3 regions of the Bacillus sp. AK128 genome follow, and region 1 is predicted to be linked to each of the others. Evidence: riboswitches for the same ligand, from Rfam matches in the RefSeq annotation. Region 1 holds a riboswitch; each other region holds the start of a gene.

Region 1 (5,382 bases):
AATGCTCGTTGAAAAACTAACAAGAGCCCTGCATAAGGAACTAAGTATGGCTGTGGTCACAAATGATATTTATACAAAAGAGGATGCCAAATTTTTAATAACAAATGGAGTGTTACCAGAAGACCGAGTCATCGGTGTGGAAACCGGAGGCTGTCCACATACAGCGATTCGAGAAGATGCTTCGATGAACTTTGCAGCCATTGAAGAATTAAAGGAATTGCATCCTGATGTTGAGTTGATTTTTGTAGAAAGTGGTGGGGATAACCTGGCCGCAACCTTTAGTCCTGAACTAGTTGATTTCTCTATTTATATTATCGATGTCGCTCAAGGTGAGAAGATTCCTCGAAAAGGTGGTCAAGGGATGATTAAGTCTGACCTCTTTATCATCAATAAGATCGACCTTGCCCCATATGTTGGTGCGAGCTTAGAAATTATGGAGAAGGATACGATAGCAGCAAGAGGAAATCGACCTTATATTTTTACTAACTTAAAAGACGAAACGGGTTTAGAACAGGTGGTCGAATGGATTAAAAAGCAGGCTCTACTCATCGGATTGGAATCATGAGTCATACCGGTGTACTAGAGTTAACGGCAAGGAATCGTCGTGATAAAACGATGATTTCAGATTGCTATTATGAGGGAGCTTTTAAAATTACGCGTCCAGTCTATATTGAGGATCACTCCCCGTCCATTTATCTCATTCATGTTGGGGGTGGGTATGTAGATGGTGACACGTATTTGACGAATCTTACTCTAGAGGACGGAGCGGAACTCTCAGTCACTACCCAATCATCAACTAAGGTATATAAGACTGTCCGTAAGCCGGTTCTTCAAATGATGAATATAAAGCTTGGCAAGAATAGTGTACTAGAGTTTGTACCAGATCCGCTCATCGCTTATGAAAATTCCCGGTTTATTCAGGAAACAAGCGTCTATTTAAAAGAGAGTGCCTGTTTGATTTATAGCGAAATTATTACACCAGGTTGGGCAGAGGATGGGAGCTATTTCCGATATGATTGGATTCGTTCTAAATTAAAGGTGTACAAAGAGGAGAAGCTCGTTTTATTTGATCATCTATTACTAGAACCGGATCAAGACATGACGGGAATTATGCAGATGGAAGGATACACCCATGTGGGAACACTCGTGATATTTCATCCATTGATTAATAAAAGTTTTCTTCACTCACTATATGAATTTTTATCGGTTGATGATCAAACGATTGCTAGAGTCGGTCTAACTACAGTACCGGGAAACGGAATCGTAGTTCGTATCCTCGGTATGAATACTAGAGTAATAGAAGGACTTATAGGAAAAGCTCATCTATTTGCTAGAAAGGAACTGCTCGGAAAAGAACTTCTCAGCCTGCGTAAGTATTAGTGGTTTGGAAAGGCTGTTTTTTTGTATAGATTGTTGTTTTATAAAAATCCCAAAAACCGCATTTTTACCCTAGTTGTAAGGCTCTACTCTACATGAAGAGAGTTGCTCTTTTGAAGTGCCGCCATGATTTTATTAACAATGAGCACAGTAAATGGAATGTGGGAAGGTATTTTCTACATACTTATATTTGGAGTCGGCACCATTATAGGCATGCTAGGCTTCACCACCATTCTAGGAATACCATTCATATTAAGCTCCAAAAAACTAGGCATAAACAAACTATTTACCCAAGCAACGGGAGTAATCAGTGCCGTATTTGGAGTGTATTATATGTACAACCTAGGAGTAACAGAAGGCTTGTTTAAACTATGGGTTCAATAGAAGAAGTTCTTTTATAATGGGTATTGAAACAATAACCAATTTAATTGAAGTTGTTGGAGTGAAAGGTATGAGACTCCTGCGGGAGAAGCGTGTTGAGAGAGACCCCACAGGTGCAGAGCGCCGAGGAGGCTCACGAGACCGCCCGCGGAAAGCGAATACCTGTAACGGAATCAACTGACTAGGTTGATAGGCTGAATAATTCCAAATTTTATAGCATCTGAAACCGCTAAAAAACAATATACGAATCTCCATTGATAGAATATAATGAGGGTAACAAATTAACTGAAAAGGCAAACTTCACCGAAAGGGAAGGACGCAAAGCCATGAGCCTAAACGCAGCTGCGTACGGTCGTCAGGTTGCCAGGTTCTCATTCTAGGGGCCTTGGGCTTCAGAATGGAGGACTTTTTTTTATGCAAAAAATTCTAGTAATGATGCTTAGTATTTTTGTTTTAACTTTTAGTACAGTGGTAAACACAGAAGCCTCCACAAAGGATCAGGCTACTTGGCTATGGAACCCATGGATGCTTGTAAATGATGAAGCAGGTACCCTTGAGTTTTTAAAAAGTAAACAGGTCAATAAGGTGTATATCCAAATTGATCGTGATCTACAGATGAAAGTTTACAGAAGCTTTATTGAAAAGGCATCGCTACATGGAATTCGTGTATATGCTTTAGACGGGGCACCATCTTGGGTTGCACCGAAAGGATATATCGAACAAAATAGAACGTTGAACTGGCTTGGAAATTACCAAACAGGATCTACCGATTCACAAAAATTTTCAGGTGTTCACTTAGATGTAGAGCCATACTTGTATAGCGGGTGGACTTCAAATCAAGCTACCACCATTAAAAAATTTCAAGAGCTCATTTTAAAGGCAAAAACGAGGACAGATGCTTTACAGCTTCCATTAGAAATGGATCTGCCATTTTGGTTTGATGAAATAACCTATAAGAATTTGTATGGTAAAGGCATTCTAGCTGAATGGATCATTTCTAAAGTAGATGGTGTTACCCTCATGGCTTATCGTGATTCAGCATCTAGTATCATTGAGATTGTCCGCAATGAAATCGCCTATGGAGCTAAATATGAAAAACCTGTCGTGGTTGGCGTAGAAACGGGACAAACCCAAGAGGGCGACCAAATTTCCTTTTATGAAGAAGGAGAAGCCTATATGAAGCAAGAGCTGGAAGCCGTTGAACGCCATTATTCAAGCTATTCAGCATATGGTGGAATTGCCATTCACCATGTTGGCAGCTGGATGGAAATGAAGCAATAATAAAGCAGGATTAGAATCCCAAGAATTTTTGGGATTTTTTTGTTGTTAAAAGAGGAATAGGAATAGATTGATATTATATAATGACAATAGTTACGATATGAAAATGAATGAGATGATGAAAATTGAACGTATTAAATCAAGTGGTATTGCCAACTGGTGAACTCAATAGTGAAATGTTATATAAAAGAGAAATACTTTACAAAGGTATGAATGGTAGGTATGTCGAGCGCATTTATATAACTCCTACAGAGAGTTATATTTTTAAACCGCTGACAAATAATGACCAGTTAGGGAAAGAAATTTGGATTCAAACGAATATCCTTACATCCATAAACCCAACTATGTATCCTAAGATTCTCTCCTATTCCCTTCATAATGTACCTTATTTAAACTGGTATATCATTGAGGATTTAGGAACATTGCAGCATGCATATAATGAGGAGACCTTATTAGAGGTTACGAATCTAATGGCAAAGTGGCATGGAATATCTATAGATAGAGCAGAATTAACAGGACTAAACGGGCCAAAGCCATTAATTGAGGACATGATTAGCCATATCATTAGTAATAAGAATGTAATTAGTCAAAAGCTGAATACTTTAAGTATTTCTATGGATACAATTGAACACTTATATAATTTACTGAATCAACAGGAGTTTTCAACAGAAAAAGTTTTTTCGCATGGTGATTTACACCTTGGTAATTATGCGTTTTCTTTAAATAAGATGTATGTTTTAGATTGGGAACATGCTCACTTGAATTCTCCCTATTGGGATCTTTATCATCTAATTGATCTATCTCATCCTATATTTCCGAAGAATGAAATAACTAGTCAATTAAGAAATCAGGTGCTAGCTCATTATCTCAATCAAATGGGTCAATTAACAGAAGAGAAAGAGAAACAAAACTTTAAAAATAGATACTACCTATATGCATCAGCATTTTCCATATGGATGCTACTTTTAATATGGAAGGACCTTGAAGAAAAAGAACTAAAATGGCCGAAGGAATCTTTATTGAATCAATTAAGTGAAACAACCTTAAGTCTTCAGCAGTGTTTGTCAGAATTAACAACAACACAACTAATATAAAGTATTTGTTATTAGAAGAAAGCTATCCACTGGATCAGCTTTTTTTTTTGATTTTAGTGTAGCTTTGCAGTCTTGGTGTTAGCAACCCTTGTAATGTGAGGGTCCTTTGCCTTTACAGTAATTAGCATATTGAACGATATGAATAAAGGGGAAAGTATTGATGTTAGGAGACGTTTCATGTTTCACATACTCCTTTACAATTATTTATTAAGAAAAGAGGGGAAATGAGATGCAAACACAGGGTGGTAATGGTTTTTCACCAGGAGAATTTAAGCTTTCTAAATCTGGATTTGATCCGAATATGCCAGGACATATGAATCAACATAGTGATGAAATGATTTTACGTCAGGAACCAAGAACTGCACGTCAAGAAGGGTCAGGAATAAGTCTTCCAGTCGATACCCGATTAGAGATGGGACTAATGCTAGACGAGCATTTATGTGCATTAAATGTGGCTCTACATCAATATACGAAGCACCATTGGTTAACAGAAGGTGCAGAGTCTTTCGGAAGTCTTCATCATATCCTTGATGAGCATATTGAAGTCACGCAAAAACATATAGATATGGTTGGTGAGCGGGTAGCAAGGCTTGGGGTGGTACCAACTGCACATCCAGTCACACAGCATGAGATATCCTATATTAAGCATGAAGCTGAAGGTCGCTATACCATGCGTGATTTTTTACGTAATGACCTGGAGCATGAAATAAAAATTCAAGGAATGATGAGAAAGACCATTAACCGTGCACATGAATTAAATGACTTTGGTACGGTTCAAGTGTTGGAAGAAGTTCTCTTGAAAAGAGAGGATTTTGGATATCATATTTGGAGTTTATTAGAAGATGATACATTAGTAAGAGGAATGAACCATTTATTAGATGGTCAAAACGACATTGCGTCGAACCGCCATTTAAATAACAAGCTAACCCAATAAAGTAAAGAAGTGAAGAAGGGCACATCCTTTTTCACTTCTTTTTTGGTTTTTATTCATCATTAGTTCTGTAAGGTTGCTCCTGATAAAAGAAATTCGGATAAACAAGCTTGTCTTGATATGAGTGATGAAAAATTTGAGTTGCGGCAGGTGATACCGGTGGAATTAGCCAAGTCCAGTCTCCGGTAACCTCTCGTCCAGCTTTATCTTCATTTTCTTCAAAGCGCTTAAACTGGGCTGCGGCAGTATGATGATCGACAATGCTCACACCAGCTGATTTAAACGATTCGATTACTGCAATATTTAACTCCACTAATGCTC
Region 2 (5,382 bases), 280 kb from region 1:
AAAGACTCGTTATGGTCGTCGGATGCCCTATCTTTTGGTTGGGATTCCTATGGCTGCTTTATTCTTTAGTCTCATTCCTTTTCACACTAGTCTCGTTACATTAATTATTTTTATGGTTTGCATGAACTTATCTATGGCTATTTTCCGTTCTCCTACCATTGCATTGATGCCTGACATTACTCCTGAAGCAAAACGTACAAAAGCTAACGGAATCATTAATTTTATGGGTGGCTGTGGAGGGATTTTGGCGTTTAGTGTGGGGGCTTATTTGTTTTATATAGACGAGTCCTTACCCTTCTTAGCTGTTTCGTTGATGTTTTTAGTGGCGTTATGGGTAATATTTAAACATATTAAAGAGGACCGAGATGCCATTAATTACGCAATGACCCTTCCACCTAAGGTCAATTATAAGTCTGAATTGAATGCCCCTACTCTCTATTTATTGGCTGCAATTTTCTTTTGGTTTATTTCAATTCAAGGGATGGAAGCGTTGTTTACTTTGTACGGCGTTAATCAGCTCGGTTTATCAAGGAGCTCTTCTGCCTTTTCTTTAGCCTTTTTCTCACTTAGCTTTGTTTTATGCGCGATTCCTAGTGGTTGGTTAGGGGCAAAGTATGGGAAAAAGAAAACCATTTTAATTGGAATCCTTGGGTTGATCATTGTTTTCCTTCTATTAATAAGAGTCGAATCACTCTTTTCCTTACGGGCAATTTTATTGGCAGGCGGAATGTTTTGGGCGTTTGTTAATATTAATGCTTACCCTTATATTGTAGAAACCGGGAGTGAGCAAAGCTTTGGCACACGGACCGGCTTATATTATCTAGTTTCTTCCTTAGCGGCCATTACCTCCCCTCCGATTCTAGGATTACTGATTGATATTTTTGGATTTAGCATTCTGTTTTACGCAGCATCAGGAAGTCTGATTCTCGCCTTTTTGTGTATGCTTAAGGTTAGTAAGGATGTAGGGACGAATACTCCGTCTGCTGGGGTAAGTTAAGGTTTTTAAAATGAACGGGAGGAACCTGTATTGGAGCCTCCCGATTTTTGTAGGTTACGAAGAATTAGATAGGTGTAGTCAGGTTTAGCTACCTAATTAGAGAGAAAAGCAGAGGATTTTGATTGAGGATATAATGATTAGATTAATTTCCTAACCGCTTCTTAAGCTATTCTAGCTCTCTTTCCCCTTTTGCTGTCTCTCAGAAATAAAGTCTTGATCCATCCCGAGTGTGTTTATCTGATTAATTATCGCCTGATGGCGTTCTTCACTATTGTTTTCAATGAAATCCATTCTGTTTCCCCTAGAATCTTGCCTTTCAAGCATCTCTTCTACCATCTGAATTAAGAGTTTTAGCATTCCTTCAATTCTATCAAGCCTTTCTTCTATCATCTTTGTCATTACATTCACCCCCTTTTTGCTAAATTATAACTCATTCTTTATAATTTAGGTATCTAAGATATCTTCAAGATTGTAAAACCTTCTATACTAAATCGAAAAGAGGGATCGTATGAAAGTAGAGGAAAAAATGACTTCACCTAATTTTAGCCTGCAGGCAAATAACGGTGAAATGGTATCACTATCGGACTTTAAAGGTAAAAAGCATGTGATTTTATATTTTTATCCGAAAGATATGACACCTGGATGCACCACAGAGGCGTGTGATTTTAAAGAGCATCATGAGAGCTTTGCAGACCTAGATGCCGTCATTATTGGCGTGAGTCCCGACCCGCTTGAGAAGCACCAAAAGTTTGTAGAGAAATACGATTTACCTTTTCTATTATTGGTAGACGCGGATCATCAAGTTGCAGAAAGCTTCGGTGTGTGGACCTTGAAGAAAAATTTTGGCAAGGAATACATGGGAATTGAACGCTCCACCTTTGTGATTAGCAAAGAGGGAATCATTGAAAAGGCATGGAGAAAGGTCAAAGTAAAAGGCCATGTTGAAGAAGCTTTAGCTTTTGTACGTGAGAATTTGAGTTAATATTATTCCACTTCTTTTTGGAGGAAGTGGATTTTTTTCTCTCTTACTACTAGTACATGATTCCTATTAACTTTAGCACCATCATCATGTAAGCTAGATATAAAGATTGATAAAGGCAAAACTATTGAAAAGTAGTGACGCAAAGCTATAGGGACTAAGGAGATTCTATGTCTGCCAGCTGCCAACAACGGAGAACTTTATCAAACTTTAACTAGAGTTAAGGAGAGGATAAAGAATGAAGAGAATAAAGTCGATCGTTACAGCCGGGGTGTTTGCAGGTGCGTTATTGGTCGGGACATCTGCTTATGCGAATACGGATTCAAGAAGTGTTGAGTCTGGATTAACACCTGATGAGTTCTTTTATTTCATGGACAAGCTTGGTGAAAACATTGAATTATTTTTCACATTTGATGAAGACACCCAGTCTGCATTACTTTTGCAATATGCACAAGAACGTCTAGCTGAGTCTACTAAAATGATAGAAGAAGAAAAACTAGAGTATGTCAATAAACTGGTCGATGAGTATCTAAAAACACTAGAAGAAGCTGAAGAACTCGTTTCAGAAGTTATTCTCGATGAAACTGTTGATGAAGACACTAAGCAGCAATTAACCGAAGAACTTGAGAATACAACAGTTATTGATGAAACAATTCATGATTCATTAGAGGATGGACAACTGGACGAAGTCGTCGAAAAGACACTAGAAGTTAAACTTGTAGCAAATGTTATAAAAGGATTAGATCCTGAAAAAGTGACGACCCTTCGTGAACAAGGTCTTGGCTACGGACAGATTTCTAAAGTCATTGGACTTGCTGAAAAGTCTGGGAAAACTGAAGAGGAAATTTTAACTATGCTTCAAGAAGGCAAAGGGTTTGGCGAAATTGCTAAGGAGCTGCAGGTTGATTTATCGACTGTTGTGAAAAAAGGGAAAGGTCGCAACAAAGTAGTTGATGAGACAACTTCTGATGAAGAGGAAGCTTCCGAAGAAACAACCGAAACCGATGATTCCACACCAGAAGATGAAGTGGAAATTGAAGAGGAAGCTGAAGAAGAAACGGAAGTTGCTGTTGAAGAGGAAGAAACTGATGATGAAGACAAGCAAGTAGTCACTACTTCATCTGTTTCCTCAGAAACAACTACCGTTAAAAAGGAAGAAGCTGCTAAAGAAAAGAATGCCGTTGCCACAGAAAAGAAGAAAATTGCTGAGGAAAAGAAGAAGGCTGCTGAAGAACAAAAGAAAGCTACCGAGGATAAGAAAAAGGCCGCTGAAGAACAAAAGAAAGCTGCTGAGGAAGAGAAAAAGGCTGCTGAAGAACAAAAGAAAGCTACCGAGGATAAGAAAAAGGCCGCTGAAGAACAGAAGAAAGCTGCCGAGGATAAGAAAAAGGCCGCTGAAGAACAGAAGAAAGCTGCCGAGGAAGAGAAAAAGGCTGCTAAAGAACAAAAGAAAGCTGCTGAAGAGAAAAAGAATGAAGGAAAAGGGAATAAGCCAAATCAAGAAGCTGAGGAAGAAGAGAGTGAAGAGGAAAGTGAAGAAGACGAGTAAACCTATTCTTCTTTTGAAAGGACTTGTTACCCACAAGTCCTTTTTTCATTTTAGAAAGGAGTGATCCAAAACTAACGGTTCACTCCTTTTCCCACTTTTTATTTACCCGCTCTGCCTAACCGTATGATTCTGCTCCACCTTCATATGCCGGTTCATCGCTACAAACAACACAACCGCACTAATGAACAGTAACGAGCTCGTGATAAAGAATACAGCTGAGAATCCAAAATAAGCCGAAATCATTCCACCCATAAACGGACCGATGATATTACCTAAGAATCTCAGGCTTGTGTTGTATCCCAGTACCTCACCCTGCATGGAGATGGGTGCTTCTTGACGTATATAGGCAATTCTTACCGGGATGACTCCGCCAATCGCTATACCAAGAAAGAACCGGATGATGGTGAGCTGCCAAATATTTGTGACAAAAGCACCTGGAAGATATACGACCGCCGCAATCACAAGTAGAATAATTAATACCTTTATATAGCCTATATTATCGGCTAGTGTTCCCCATCTTCTACTCATCATTAAATTCCCAAGCCCTGCCGCTGAGAAAACGATCCCTGAGAAGAATGCTATATTTTCAGGACCATGTAGCTCACTAACATAGAGTGAAAGAATCGGTTGAATGCTAAAGTGAGCAATTTGGATCAGAATCGAAATAAACAGTACTGTCATTAACACAGGATTCTTTGCCATGTGAGCAAGGACTTCCTTACTTGTATAATGCTTGCTCGTTTCCTCTTTCGTGCCCGTTTTGTATTCCTTGGTAATCGTTACTAGAATCGCAGATATGAAGATAAACACGGCAACGGATTGAAATGTAGCCGCAAATCCGATTGAATCTGCTAGAACTCCACCAATCATCGGACCTAACAGAGCTCCCGTGATACTTCCTGTTTGTAACGTCCCCATCACACGCCCTGCAATTTCCTTAGGAGTTTGTGTAGAAATATAAGCCTGTGATAAGGATATAAAACCTGTACAAATGCCCATGAAAAGACGAAGGAAGAAAAGCTCTCCTACACTATTTACTAACCCCATTAAGAAAATGGAGATTCCTAATAATGTCGAGGTGAAAATCAATATCTTTTTTCTTCCGTACTGATCCCCTAATCTTCCCCAAATGGGCGAAAAGATAAAAGCTGTGACAAAGGTGATTCCAAATGTCCATCCGGACCAGTGTTGAACATACTCTGGTGAAAAATTGCCAAAGGATTCTATGTACAACGATAGAAACGGTAAGACCATCGTCATACTTCCTGCAATAAAGAAATTGGCAAACCACATGATCATTAAGTTTCTCTTTGCCATTTCTTTTTCTGTCATGATACGCCACTTCTTTCTTTTATGAAATTACTTCGCTACTCTAAATATTATGATACCGAAATATTTTCATGATGGAAATAGGTAATTCTTCTTTTCCTACTTTGAAAAAGAGAAAAGGTAGACTTCTAATATAGATGTCTACCTTTTAATGAGGTCTTTAAAACATTAGTGTTGATTTTCGTTACAGGACACTCGCTTTCCGCGGGGCGGGCGGTGAGCCTCCTCGGCTTCGCCTGTGGGGTCTCACCTGTCCCGCTACTCCCGCAGGAGTCTCGCATCCTTTCACTTCAATCAACTGTGCTAAGAATAAACAATGTGTTTTAACATAGACATTTTATAAAAAGTACCTAGTTGTCCCCGTTTATACTCAAGCAATCCAGTGCTTTCTTAGCATTCAAACGAGCTTCCTCAACTGTTTCTGATGTGGATAAAGTTACCGCGATTCTACGACCAACCTTTGTCACTGGTTTACCAAATATACGAACTTGCGTATTTGGTACGGCTAGTGCTTGTCCAACACCTTCG
Region 3 (5,382 bases), 1.0 Mb from region 1:
GTTTACAAAATTTACCTACATTCAAAGAAAGTTGCTTTTTAATTACTAATAAAATGTCTTATAAACATAAGGCTAGAATAGAGAATTTGTAATTTTTATAGAATAGCTGAATACATGATATTCCATTTACTATAATACAACCAAAGGAACAGAGTCCCTGTCCCCTCGTTCCATGCCCCCGTTCCACGGACACTGAGTCCTCTATTCCACTGATTTCTTGTCGTTTTGGACTTGGTGCGGACTCACAGTCCTCTATTTAGGCAATCATAGCGAAAATTACTCATTTTTGAGTAAATAGAGGACTCTCGGTCCACTTTGTCGGCATTTTCACCGATTTTACTAGAATTAGAGGACTGAGGGTCCACTAGATTTCGTTACGGACACTGAGTCGTCTATTTCACCGAATTCGAACCGTTCCTCTGGGCTGCAGGTACAGAGTCCCTGTCCCCTCGTTCCACCGCTTACATTGAATTCATTACCTTTATATACAACCATAGGAAGAGAAACGGAATACTGCAAGCTATAACTAATGCAATCACAAGCACTTTACTTTTTACATTGTTTGCCATGAAGTCCACTGCTCCTTTTTTTTATTTAGAAAGTTCTGCTCGAAGTGAACTAGGAGAACCTTCCCCCTGGTATTGCCTAAATGTACTAGCTGGTAATGGTCTACTGTAGAAATAGCCTTGGATTTCGTCGCATTCCCATTCACGGAGAAAGTGTAATTGTTCTTTTGTTTCGACTCCTTCTGCTGTCACTTTGATACCCAGGTTTTTAGCGACTGATACTAGAGATTGGACGATCGCTGCATGATTTTTGTTACTGGCTAGGTCCCGGATGAAGGATTGATCAATTTTAATCCGATCTAGGGGAAACTTAGACAAGTAGGTTAAGGACGTATATCCTGTACCAAAGTCATCCATTGTAATTTGGAATCCAAAGTCTTTTAATAGATTTATTTTTTCTCTTGTTAGTTCTGTATTTTCAATAGCTAAGCTCTCGGTAATTTCTAAATCTATTTTTTCTGGAGGAATGGAAAATTCGTCTATGCTCCTAAGCAAAAATGGAATAAAATTATCTGCAATAAATTGCTTTGGCGAGATATTTACGGATAGTTGAAAGTCCTTCGGGAACTCCTTTTCCCAATCTTTAAATTGTCTTAAGGCTTCTTTCATAATCCAGTTGCCTAATGGGATGATTAAATCGGTTGCCTCTGCTAAAGGAATAAAGTCTCCCGGGCTAACAAAGCCTTTTATAGGATGCTGCCAACGGATAAGTGCCTCTGCACCAACTATTCCTTCATCTCTCGCACTATGCTTAGGCTGATAATAGAGTTCAAATTGTTCTTCTTCAATCGCAATCTTTAATTCTTCGTACATCTTAATCTTCGATAGCATATCTTTTTCTAAGGATGCTTTATATTCTGAATAACTATTTCGTCCAGCTTTTTTTGCAACATACATAGCCATGTCCGCATGTTTAATTAATGTATGATAGTCTTCTCCATCATTTGGATAATAAGAGATTCCAATACTTAATGTGATTTCCTTCTGTTCTTCCTCAATTTTAAACGGTTGTTTCATTGCGGTTTGAATAGCTTCTATCGTTTTCCTCACTTCTATAGTATCTGTGATTTCAGGTATACAAATCAGGAATTCATCTCCTCCCAGTCTAGCAATGAATCCTTTTCGTTCAACTGTATATTGTAGCCTCTTTGTAATAAGCTTGAGCAATGTATCCCCAGCAGCATGACCGAGATGATCATTGATGTCCTTGAACATATCCACATCAATAATGACAGTCGCAAACGGTAACTTCTTGTTAATTTGGTCTTCCACTTCTTTATAAATTCCTCTTCGATTTAAAAGTCCAGTAAGCTCGTCATGGTAAGCTAGGTAGTTCACCTTCTCTTGGACTTTATTTTGTTCCGTTACATCCTTAACGATTGCATAGATACCTGTAATGGAATCATCTACTTTTATTTGCGTTGCTGTTACATTTAGATTGACTAACTGCTTGTTCTTATTAAGGATAAAGGTTTCAAAACTAACACTGCTCCCTTTTAAAATCTCATGAAGAAAGGTAGTCAATTTTAAAGTTTCCTCTTGGAACAATAAATCCCTTATATTCAACTTAAGAATTTCTTCTAAGGTGTAGCCGGTTAAAGGTAGCGCGGAAGGATTTACTTCCTTAAAATTTCCTTCCAAATCTAAATTAAAAATAGCATCTGGATTGTATTGAAACAAAGAGCGAAACTGCTGTTCATTTATGTTGAGTCTCAAATTTTGATTCTCAAGCATACCATGCTGGTAAATCATTTGGTTTTCAATATAGTTAACCGTGATGATAAACAATAATATTAAGCTAGTGATAGCAATAATTGTCACCGAGAAATTTATATTTTGATAAAGTCCTTGTATAAACATATAAAGAATCGAACCAAATGAAATACTAAAAATCGTAAAAAATAAAGAAGTTTTTGTATAAGTTAAACTCCTATTAATCATTAATCGATCAATATGAAGATGTTCAAATATCCTTGCTATATTATAAATGGAAGTCGTTAATAGGATGACCACATAAAAAACATACTCACTATTAATATCAATGGAAATAGAGTACACTTCTTCAATTAAATAAATAATATAAAACAATATAAAGGCAGCAACACCAATACTTAACATTAAATAAGGAAGGATGCCTTTCTTCTTATTCGTTTCAATTTTAGAAGGCTTTACGGCAACTTTTCCAATACCACTTAAGAGAAGAAAACTAATGAAGCAAAATAAGAAGGTGTAAATACCATTTTTAAAAGTAAGCATTAAATTTTCATTTGATAGTTCAATGATTTTATTACCTAGAAGGGCCATATATGGAATGATCGTTATAATAAACCCACATATAGTAGCTAAAATAAAGGTATATAAAATCTCAGGCATTTTCTTCCCAGCAGAAGAGTTGGTTAAATGCATATTCATATTCAGCAATGTAACGCATAGAATGCAGCATAAACTTAAATATATGACTAGGTTAAACATTGACTCGCTCCTATCTTCGGCACAAAACAATACTTTACTTCTTCTCCTCGCAGATGCGCACCTTCAGTCAAGTCAATTTCACACCTCAAGATGATTGGTTATAAGCTGCTTATGTCAAACTCTATATTCTTCATTCTTAGTTCAACTTCATATCTTATGGGAACTGGTAAAAAAGTCACAAAAAAAGGTGAACGAGAAGAATCTCATTCACCTTTACAGGTCGATCTATTCTTCGGTAGCCAGGCTACCATAGTATAAACCGTAGGTCCTTGGGCTTTGCGTCCTTGCCTTTCAACAAGTTTGCCTTTATCAATCTAGTAAAATTATACCATAAGTTCACTAGGATTGAGGTGTTCATTCGACATTTTTTACATAGATTTAATATAGGGAGTGACAGGGATCTTTCGGAATCATCAGAGAATGAGTAGTCTTTTTATAAAAGATGATTTACTTCAAATAGAAGCATGAACTAATAAAACGTAATCCCCATACAGACGAGATAAAATTAAAGTAACTATCGAAATTTGTAAATCTATGTCGATATAATAATGTATATTTTATCACACCAGGAGGATCTCATGAAAAGACTAGATATGAATATTAGAACATTGTTAAGAGGAACAGCCATTGTAATAATGATTTTATTTGCTTTTACTGGATGGAGTCTATACTCACTTTTTACAAGTATAGATCAAGAAGAACAAGCACAAAAGGTGGACAAAGAGATTGCAGCGCTAGTTGTAGAGTTACAAGGAGCCTCTGATTACTTGACGAATGAAGTTAGAGCATACACTCAATTCGGGAAAAGGAATCATTATGATAATTATCGGACAGAAGTGAACAAGACTAAGACAAGGGAAAAGGTTGTTAACCGACTACAGGAATTAAAGATACCTAAGGAACTGTTAGACCTTGTCGAGCAGGCTGCTGAAAACTCAAATGCTTTAATTGCATTAGAGGAAAAGGCCATGGCAGAAGTTGAGAAAGGTGATTTAGATCGTGCTAGGTACATAGTTTACAGCAATGAGTACGAGGCTGGGAAACAATTTATTGCCGAGCCTTTAAATGAGTTTAAAGAGAAGCTTGAGAAGTGGACTGCAAGCCAGGTTGCTAACGCCATCAACCGTGTTGATTTGGGAATAGCAGGGCTAGTTATATCTTCTCTATTAGTATTAATTGCAATAATTGTTACATTTGTATTGCTATTTATGAAAATGAAGCCACTTGCGTCACTTACTGCATTTGCTGAGCAAATAGCAACAGGAGATTTAAATATTCAAGTGACTCAACCTAAATCAAAGGATGAAATTGGTCGATTAACTCTTTCCTTCATTGCAATGCATGATAGTCTTAGAAATCTATTATTCTCTGTAAATCAGGCAAGTGAAAATGTTGCAGCATCATCACAGGAGCTTCTAGCTAGTGCTGAACAAACAACGAATGCGACTCAACAAGTAGCCACGTCTATAGATGAAATATCGAGTGGTGCTGATGTACAATTAAAGCAGGTTCAAGAAAGTAATCAAGCTTTAGACGAGGTTGCCAATGGAATTCAGCTTATTGCAAACACCTCATCTGCTGTAGCAAAAGCTTCTGAAGAAACGACCATTAAGTCTGAAGCTGGTACAAATAGTATCCACGAAGCTGTTTCACAAATGAAGGCCATCGAAACTAACGTGAATACAACGGCAAAATCGATTCAAACCTTAGATGAACGTTCCAAAGAAATAGAAAAGATTGTAAGTGCCATTACTAATATTTCTTCACAAACAAATCTTCTAGCTCTAAATGCAGCAATAGAAGCAGCAAGAGCTGGAGAACACGGAAAAGGATTTGCGGTTGTAGCAGATGAGGTAAGGAAACTAGCAGAAGAATCCAATCAATCGGCTCAACAAATCACTCAGCTTATTCAATCGATCCAGTCAGACACATTATCCACAGTTGAACAAATGAAAACTGTAACAGAGGATGTCGTTACTGGAGTAAGCATTATCGAAAAAACAGGATTTGTCTTTGAAGATATTTTAAAGTCTGCTCAAAATGTTGCTAATCAGGTTGAAGAGGTATCTGCCGTATCAGAACAAATGGCAGCAAGTGCAAATCAAGTAACCCAATCATTTGAGTCAGTAAACGAAATATCTGAAAATGCTACAGCAAGAACACAAACTGTTGCCGCATTAGCAGAAGAACAAACAGCCTCAATGGAGGAAATCTCTGCATCAGCAGAGACTCTAAGCAAACTAGCTCAGGATTTACAAGAACAAGTGAATAAATTTAAATTTTAGAAGACCGGGGGACGGTTTGAGACCAGTGAAAAAGTAGACATTTCTGATATGTAAACTAT

What was found. Region 1 has a riboswitch for cyclic di-GMP ahead of M1D60_RS00435 (amidase). Riboswitches for the same ligand answer to the same signal wherever they lie in the genome.
Region 2: linked by a shared signal. The riboswitch ahead of M1D60_RS01770 (DUF5667 domain-containing protein) and the one ahead of M1D60_RS00435 (amidase) in region 1 are both predicted to bind cyclic di-GMP.
Region 3: linked by a shared signal. The riboswitch ahead of M1D60_RS19135 (putative bifunctional diguanylate cyclase/phosphodiesterase) and the one ahead of M1D60_RS00435 (amidase) in region 1 are both predicted to bind cyclic di-GMP.

What each region holds. Positions count from the first base shown of each region.
Region 1 is NZ_CP096379.1:89,454-94,835, forward strand. Features, by position in the region: gene ureG (urease accessory protein UreG) at 1-565, shown strand, start outside; gene M1D60_RS00425 (urease accessory protein UreD) at 562-1,380, shown strand; partial or broken gene M1D60_RS00430 (urease accessory protein UreH) at 1,495-1,761, shown strand; cyclic di-GMP riboswitch class I at 2,041-2,126, shown strand; gene M1D60_RS00435 (amidase) at 2,173-3,039, shown strand; gene M1D60_RS00440 (phosphotransferase) at 3,162-4,130, shown strand; gene M1D60_RS00445 (Dps family protein) at 4,360-5,064, shown strand; gene M1D60_RS00450 (nitric oxide synthase oxygenase) at 5,114-5,382, opposite strand, start outside.
Region 2 is NZ_CP096379.1:371,262-376,643, reverse strand. Features, by position in the region: gene M1D60_RS01785 (SLC45 family MFS transporter) at 1-997, shown strand, start outside; gene M1D60_RS01780 (hypothetical protein) at 1,169-1,396, opposite strand; gene bcp (thioredoxin-dependent thiol peroxidase) at 1,506-1,979, shown strand; cyclic di-GMP riboswitch class I at 2,084-2,165, shown strand; gene M1D60_RS01770 (DUF5667 domain-containing protein) at 2,215-3,525, shown strand; gene M1D60_RS01765 (MFS transporter) at 3,628-4,857, opposite strand; gene purT (phosphoribosylglycinamide formyltransferase 2) at 5,205-5,382, opposite strand, start outside.
Region 3 is NZ_CP096379.1:3,790,884-3,796,265, forward strand. Features, by position in the region: gene M1D60_RS19135 (putative bifunctional diguanylate cyclase/phosphodiesterase) at 591-3,038, opposite strand; cyclic di-GMP riboswitch class I at 3,270-3,353, opposite strand; gene M1D60_RS19140 (methyl-accepting chemotaxis protein) at 4,253-5,323, shown strand.